Regions from separate parts of the Formosa agariphila KMM 3901 genome, predicted to be linked through region 2. Evidence: riboswitches for the same ligand, from Rfam matches in the RefSeq annotation. Region 2 holds a riboswitch; the other holds the start of a gene.

Region 1 (4,443 bases), 1.4 Mb from region 2:
GTTCCTAAAACGGGATTTCCGAATATAATAAGTTTTGCTGGCATTAACTCCATACCAATACTTTCGGCATTGGCTTGATGGTCTAATTCTGCCATGATGCTTATTGGCTCTAGATTATTTAAGGTGTTAATGATGTTGTTATAAGTGGTATCAAAATCATTTGAACTAGCAACAGAGACAATACCTTTTGAACCTTCATTTTCTATAGGATTAAGAACAACAGCCTCACCGGTTGCAGACTCTACAATATTCGCTAGAGCATTTTCAATCATTTCGGTAGACGATACTGTTCCTAAACTGTGTCTGTTGATGATATAATCTACAGAATTATAAGTTACAACTGTATGATTATCTTCATCTGTATAGACGCTAATACGTTGCGGAAGATCTAAACCCGCCTGAATATTATCTTGCATAAGTGGTGTCCCTAAAGCTGGGTTTCCAAAATACACGGTTCTTGTATAATCTAGACTTAAACCCGCGTTTTGAGCATTTGCAGAATGATTCACTTCAGCAACAATTCCAATATTATCATTGGCATTTAAAGTCGCAGTAATCGCATTATATATGTTGGTGGGGTCTTCATTAGTTTCTGAATACCCAATTCCGGCTGTTTCAGGAGTGTCGTTATCGGGGATTTGTGTCGATTTATCATCGTCGCTATCGCAAGATGTAATTAGTAATAGTGCACTAAAAAATATGGATGTAAGTGTTAATGTTTTCATGGTATCTATTTTTAATTACACGCAATGTAAGGAAGCTTGTATTTAATTATTAGCACTATCACTGATAAAATTGACGTGATAACGCACCATGTTCTTGAGGTGTTCTAATACTTATAATTCAGGAACTAAGATGCTCTTAATGGCTTGAAACAGATAAAAGCTACTGTGTAAAATAGTAAAAAGACCAAGTACCACGTATTGCTCACCAAGTCTAAGTAATTTAAACCTTGATTAGAAAAACTAAGAATCATTAATACTTGAGCACCATAGGGCAATACCCCTTGAGAAATACATGAAAAAATATCTAAAATAGAGGCAGTTCGTTTATTATCTAATTGATATTCGTCGTTAATGGTTTTACTAATCGGACCAGCAATAATGATGGATACTGTATTATTAGCAATGGCCAAATTGATGGCACTGACTAAGGTGGCGATTCCAAATTGTGCCGATGTTTTGTTTTTTATGCGTTTTTTAATATTGACTAAAATATAATCGATACCACCATGCTTTTCAACTAATGCAGCTAAACCTCCAGTAAGTAGCGATAATAGGAATATCTCGGTCATGTTTGTAAATCCGGTATAGGTGATATTAGTGGCTTCAAGCAATGTAAAATCGCCATACATTAAACCTAGAACCCCTGCAGATACACTGCCTAAAAGCAAGGTTACAAACACATTAACACCTACTATTGAAAGTATAATTACAAGTATGTAAGGCACTATTTTTATAATGGTGTAACTCTGAACAAGCAATGTTGTATTGTCATCAGATTTTAAGTCCAAACCTTGAAAAATTAAAACGGCAATAGTTAGTAATGCAGCAGGTAACGCGATTTTGATATTCTGTTTGAATTTATCACTCATTTTACAACCTAAAGATTGTGTTGCTGCAATGGTGGTGTCGGAAATCATAGATAAGTTATCACCAAACATACTGCCTCCTAATAATGCTCCACACAGTATGGCTAAATCGGCATTACTCTTTTCTGCAACACTAACTACAATAGGTGCTAGCGCGACGATAGATCCCACGGAAGTTCCTGTAGACACCGATAAAAAACCAGCAATAATAAAAATACCGACATAAATATATTGAATCGCTATATAGTCTAATCCTAGATTTACAATAGCATCTACACTACCAGTTGCTTTAGCAATGGCTGCAAACGCACCAGCGAGTAAATAGATTAAACACATGGTTAAAATCTTATAATCGCCACACCCTTTTAAAAGTGTTTTTATTTTAGAATCTATTGATTGTCTAAAGAGCAGAAAGGCTGCAATAATTCCTATAATTACGGCTATAGGAGAGGGTAAAGCGTAAAAATCGTCTTTATAAATACCAACGCCTAAAAATGTAAATACAAATACGAATAGCGGTATTAATGCTGAAAATTTAGGAGTTCCGGAGTTACTGTTTGCCATTATAATTAATTTTAAGAGACTATAGTAGCAAATAAGTAGAAAGATGAGTTAACATGTGTTCCAAGTAATTGGCTTATCTATTTAGCACCTTGCTCGTTATTGCAGGTTGCTATCTCTTGTCTTGAGATTCTTGATAATTATTTTAAGGGCGCAAAAGTATTTGTTTTAATCAGAAATACAGCTTTAAAATCTGTTAATTTTTTTAATGAATCAATCAGGTGAATAAAAAGAAAACTATGTAATTATTAGTCTTTAACATCTATAGTCTTTTTTATAACCACATGTTTTCCTGAAAGCGTGAAGCCTTCTAACACTATTTCGTAAGTTCCTGTTACACTTGAAGTGTAAAATTCGATATTTTTGGAATTAGTATCCATTACTAATTTAGGCAGCCATAAGAGTTGTTTTCTATAATCTGGAATTCTATTAAAAGCGGTTAGTTCTGTATCGTATTTTGGTGAATAAAAAAGTTTAGAATTAAGTGGAGCATCAAGATTGAGGTATATTTTATTATCAGCGTTACCTTCTAATACAAAATCTCCATTTTTTGTTTTAATATCTATAATTCCATAATAAACACTAGGACCATAAAAATAAGTGTCGCTTAAAATACTTATGCGTTCTATATTTCTAGCATCGTAATTCATAATATCTTCATTATTCTGAATTAATATACCATCAAAAAGCACCAAAGGATCGTAACCAGAATAATAACTTGTTTGGTCTTCAAGTACTTTAAATTTAAGGGAGCCTTTGCTTTTTCGAATAGCTCCAGATTGAATGATTTCGACAAAAGTTTCTTTTAAAGTTGGGAATCTCTTGTAATCATCTAATACGTATTCAACATCTGGCTCAACATAAAACAAAGAAGAAGGTAGCCTATTTATTATACTATCTTTTTTAGAGTTAAAATATGCATTCTCTATTTGGGTATATTTACTTGTAGTTGTTAACCAATCTTTTAAATTTGGATTTAAATACACAGATTCAAAGCGAAGATTAGTAAAATCGTAAACTTCTGGATTATCTAAAACAATTTTGTATTCACTGTTCGTTGTTTTATCTATAACTTGTATTAATACATCTGTGCTCGTATAATTCTCAGATAGACTAAAATAAAAGCGACCTGAATTGTTTGTTTTTACATTCTTTAATATAAACTCTTTACCTGGAATAGAAAGAGAAACAACAGCATTTCTTACCAAAGAATCATTCGATTTATTTTTAACAGTCCCTGATATAATTTCTCCTCTTAATTCAGGTAATGTATTAGAACTATCAATTAATTTTATAATATTTTCACCTTCAACTGTTGAGTTGTTTTTAATTTCTAATGGGGATATTTTTCTTACCGATAAAGCATAATTTCCATTGTATAAATCTACGTTGTTCGTTGTTAAACGAATAGAAGATAAACGCCTAGGTTTTAAACTTTCCGAATTAGTTTCTATTGTAATACCTGTAGGTTCTATTGGTTTAGAATTTACAGCGCTATTTTTAGATTTTGAAATAGCTATAGATTTGGTGTCTTGTATATTAGAATGTTTTAAAAATGGATTTATAATATAGACATCACTAATAAAAACAGCATCTTCATTTTTCATCCATTTTGTATACGCAATGAGTTTGTATTGTCCTGTTTCAATATCAGCAGGAATAAAATAGTCGCCAGACCCGAGCCCCTCATCTAGTTTTAATTTATGGTTAAAAAGGAAGTCTCCATCTTGTCCAATTAATTCTACATATCCAATCTTACTTATACTACTTGGTTTATTGTTTTCAATTAAACTGTAAAAGTTATAATATAAGGTTTCACCAACCAAAAATGTATTCGCATTATGACTTAGATGTACTGTTTCTCTAGGAATTGCATCTAATGTATTAACGTTGACTTGCCCGTAAACAAGAATATTTAAAAAGCACAATAGTATTGTAACTTTTATAGTTTTATGTTTTATTAATCTTCCCAAAATTCTGGTTTTATACTGGTTCCAAATACTGAACAATCCATACAGTTTCGCTTTGCAACGGTGTAAATCGTCGAATCATCGGGATGATCGTATACTGTATATTGACTTGATAAATAATTATATAATTGAAGAGACTGATTGTCGTCGTCGTCGGTTTCAGATTTGTCAAAGGTTTGTGCATCGCAATCAATGATATATGGAGGAATATCAATGCCGATATCTTTATAATTGAAAAATATTCTTTTAGAATCTACTGTAGACACATCAAAATATCCTATAACCTTTTTGTTTTCATTTGTAGTAGAACTAATATTTCCT
Region 2 (4,443 bases):
GTACGGTAAATTTTCTCGAATCCATTTTGTTGCATTAAAGAAATCTAATGCATTTAAGCGATGCTCTTCCATTCCTGTAGCCACAGGAAAAATATTTGGATCAAAAATAATATCTTGAGGTGGAAACTTAACTTTATCGACCAAGATATCGTAAGAACGCTTACAGATATCTATTCGACGCTGATAGGTATCGGCTTGACCATCTTCATCGAATGCCATTACAACCATGGCAGCACCGTAACGTTTCACCAATTTAGCATGATGAATAAACGCCTCTTCTCCTTCTTTTAAACTGATTGAATTTACTACCGATTTTCCTTGAACTACCTGAAGTCCAGCTTCAATAATATCCCATTTCGAACTATCGATCATGATAGGCACACGAGCAATATCTGGCTCTGAAGCAATTAAATTCAGGAATTTTACCATGGCTTCTGCACCATCTAACATTCCTTCATCCATGTTCACATCGATAATTTGCGCACCACCTTCTACTTGGTCGCGGGCAACATCTAGAGCTTCATCAAATTTTTCTTCTTTAATTAATCGTAAGAATTTTCTAGAACCGGTAACATTAGTTCGTTCTCCTACATTTATAAAATTACTTTCTGGAGTCACGATTAATGGCTCTAATCCAGAAAGACTTAAATATTTAGGCTTATTATTTTTTGACATGCTGTTTTTTCTTTTCGATTCTCAATTAAGCGCTAACAACGGCTTGTCTAGGTTTATATTTTGCAGCAACTTCTGCAATTAGTTTAATATGTTCTGGTGTCGTACCGCAACATCCTCCAATAATATTAACGATGTTTTCTTTTAAATAACTCTCGATAAGCTCTTGCATTTGCTCTGCCGTTTGGTCGTATTCTCCAAAAGCATTTGGCAATCCTGCATTAGGATGTGCAGACGTATAAAACTCTGTTTCGTTAGATAAACGACTTAAGTAAGGCTGTAATTGATCGGCTCCTAAAGCACAATTAAACCCAACACTCAATAAAGGGATGTGAGAGATTGACAATAAAAATGCTTCAACAGTTTGACCAGACAATGTTCGGCCAGAGGCATCAGTTATCGTACCTGAGACCATAATCGGAATTTTAATACCGCGTTCTTCTTGTACTTGATCTATGGCAAACAATGCCGCTTTAGCATTTAAAGTATCGAAAATAGTTTCAACTAAAAGCATATCTACACCACCGTCTAACAACGCTTCTGTTTGCTGATGATAGGCCTGTCTTAATTCTTCGAACGTTACTGCGCGATATTCCGGACGTTCTACATCTGGAGATAAACTTGCAGTACGGTTTGTTGGACCAATACTACCTGCAACAAATCTAGGTTTATCTGGGTTTTCTTTAGTTATTTCGTCTGCTACTTGCTTTGCAATTCTAGCCGATTCGAAATTAAGTTCGTACACCAAATCTTCCATGTCGTAATCTGCCATAGCGATTGTTGTTCCCGAGAAGGTGTTGGTTTCTACAATATCTGCTCCAGCTTCGAAATATTTACGATGAATATCTGCAATAGCTTGCGGTTGGGTTAACGACAATAAATCGTTATTTCCTTTTAATGAAGATAGGTAATCTTTAAAACGCTCTCCTCTAAAATCTTCTTCAGAAAAATTATAACGTTGCAACATGGTACCCATAGCACCGTCTAGTACTAAAACACGTTCTTGTATGGCTTGATAAATATTTGACATTTTTGATGTTTTATATCAGTATGTCATCAGGAAAGAAAGGGATTTCTCTTGGGTTATCTGCCCCTTTGAAAATGGTTTCATTGAGTAGAATGTAGCACCTTCTTTAAGTGTGGTAAAGGGTTGCTAAGGCTTCACCGGGTCTATCCCCTCTGCCTTTCGTGATAACGAATTATTATGATTATGAACTAAGCTGCAAATAAAGGTAATATATATTTATTTTCCTCATATTTACAGCAATTATTATGCTAATTATCGAATAATGGGGACGATAAATAACGATCTCCGCGGTCGCAAATTATAGCTACGACAACTCCGGATTCTAAATTTTCTATAATTTTTAAGGCACTTGCTACAGAACCTCCACTGCTCATGCCTGCAAAGACACCTTCTTCTTTGGCTAAACGCTGCGTGATCATTTTGGCATCTTCTTCACTAACATCAACAACTTGATCGACTTTAGTTTTATCGAAAATTTCTGGCAAGTACGCTTCTGGCCACTTACGAATACCCGGGATTTTAGCACCATCTTTAGGTTGTGCTCCTACTATAGTTATGCTTTTATTTTTTTCTTTTAAATATGTAGATACGCCCATTATGGTTCCGGTAGTTCCCATTGCAGAAACAAAGTGCGTAATTTCACCTTGGGTTGCGTCCCAAATTTCTGGTCCCGTAGTTTTATAATGTGCTTTCCAGTTATCTGAGTTCGAAAATTGATTCAGCATAAAATAGCCTTTCTCCTCATGTAATTTTATGGCATAATCACGAGCACCTTCAATACCAACATCACTAGAGGTTAAAATTAATTCTGCACCATAAGCACGCATGGTTTTAATTCGCTCTTCGGTTGAATTTTCTGGCATAATAAGCACCATATTCACACCTAATAAAGGCGCAATAAATGCTAAAGCAATTCCGGTGTTTCCACTAGTCGCTTCAACTAAAGTATCGCCTTTTTTAATATCGCCACGCTTTAAAGCTTCGTTTATCATATTAAACGCAGCTCTATCTTTTACACTTCCTCCTGGATTATTTCCTTCTAATTTCAGAAATAATTTTACATTTTTATTATCATGTAAATGTGTAACTTCTACTAAAGGTGTTTTCCCTATTTGATCTAAAATACTTTCAGATTTAATCATTCTTTCTAGATCTTATGTTAAACTCCTTTTGGTAAGTTAAGATTGAACCTTGCGGAATAGAAACTGTAACACAAACATTTGCACCTATTATAGTATCTGCACCAATTACCACATCGCCACCTAATATAGTAGCGTTGGCGTAAATGATAACATTATCTTCGATAGTAGGATGACGTTTTGTTGCAGACAAACTCTTTTTAACCTGAACACCTCCTAAGGTTACCCCTTGATAAATCTTCACATTATTTTTTATAATAGATGTTTCTCCAATTACAATTCCGGTGGCATGATCTATGAAAAAAGAATCTCCAATTTCTGCACCAGGATGAATATCTGTACCTGTTATACCATGAGCATATTCACTCATCATTCTAGGAATAGTTGGTACATTTAACTTATGTAATTCATGACTTAAACGGTAGATTGCAATAGCATAAAAACCAGGATACGCTAAATACACTTCTTCTAGACTTTTAGCCGCTGGATCATGCTGCTCGATAGCAATAGCATCTAAATCTAGACGACGTCTTGTACTTGGTAAATTAAACTTAAACGTTTCCCAAATATTAAATGCATCGTCTATACTTAGTTTTCTACACATGTCTAGAAATAGATTCTCTAGATGCTGTAATTCTGTTGCAGGCTCATCGTCGAACATAACATAAAACAAATGTTTTGTGAATGTTGCAATGGAGTCTTTTAATCTAACATTATATGTTTTTGAAACTAGTTTATTTTGCAATTTTGTATCTTCTATCATAAAAAAACGCCTTATTATTTTAAATAACAGTCGGAATTAGTTCAACTAATTTACAGTCTATTTTACAAAACGACTAATTTAAAATTAGATTTTATACAATAGCTTGTACTACTGCTTTTGGAGCTTCTTTACGTGTACCGTCAAAACCATCAATTCCACTCACCGTTGTGTATTTAAGCACATACTTTTTACCTGGATTAATAATTTTATACGCTGATTGACACATTAATGTAGCCTCGTGGAAACCACAAAGAATTAATTTTAACTTCCCTGGATACGTATTTACATCTCCAATAGCATAAATTCCAGGTATGTTTGTTTGATAATCTAAGGCATTATCTACTTTAATTGCATTTTTTTCTATCTCTAATCCCCAATTTCCGATAGGTCCTAATTTTGGAGATAAACCGAATAATGGGATAAAGTAATCTGTATCTATTGTAAACTCTTCATCTGCTTTTTTAACAGTCACACCTTCAATATGATTTTCTCCAGCAACGCCAACAACTTCTGCAGGTGTTACTAAATTTATTTTCCCTAGAAGTTTTAATTCTTGAACTTTTTCTACAGAATCTAAAGCGCCACGGAATTCGTTACGTCTGTGAATAAGTGTTACTTCTGAAGCGATATCGGCTAAAAAGATACTCCAATCTAGAGCAGAATCTCCTCCACCTGAAATTACAACACGTTTATTTCTATATTTTTCTGGATCTTTAATAAAGTAATCTACTCCGTGATCTTCGTAATTTGCAATATTTTCAATCAATGGTTTTCTAGGTTCAAAAGACCCTAAACCACCTGCAATAGCAACTACTGGCGCTTGATGTTGAGTACCTTTATTT

Evidence for each region. Region 2 has a riboswitch for S-adenosylmethionine ahead of BN863_RS01850 (homocysteine S-methyltransferase family protein). Riboswitches for the same ligand answer to the same signal wherever they lie in the genome.
Region 1: linked by a shared signal. The riboswitch ahead of BN863_RS08045 (Na+/H+ antiporter NhaC family protein) and the one ahead of BN863_RS01850 (homocysteine S-methyltransferase family protein) in region 2 are both predicted to bind S-adenosylmethionine.

The regions. Positions count from the first base shown of each region.
Region 1 covers NZ_HG315671.1:1,856,826-1,861,268, forward strand. Annotated here, with positions in the region: gene BN863_RS08040 (DUF302 domain-containing protein) at 1-725, opposite strand, end outside; gene BN863_RS08045 (Na+/H+ antiporter NhaC family protein) at 851-2,155, opposite strand; SAM-I-IV-variant riboswitch at 2,200-2,297, opposite strand; gene BN863_RS08050 (hypothetical protein) at 2,401-4,125, opposite strand; gene BN863_RS08055 (DUF4249 domain-containing protein) at 4,113-4,443, opposite strand, start outside.
Region 2 covers NZ_HG315671.1:450,379-454,821, reverse strand. Annotated here, with positions in the region: gene metH (methionine synthase) at 1-675, opposite strand, end outside; gene BN863_RS01850 (homocysteine S-methyltransferase family protein) at 701-1,702, opposite strand; SAM riboswitch class I at 1,753-1,870, opposite strand; gene cysM (cysteine synthase CysM) at 1,948-2,841, opposite strand; gene epsC (serine O-acetyltransferase EpsC) at 2,834-3,601, opposite strand; gene BN863_RS01835 (NAD(P)/FAD-dependent oxidoreductase) at 3,693-4,443, opposite strand, start outside.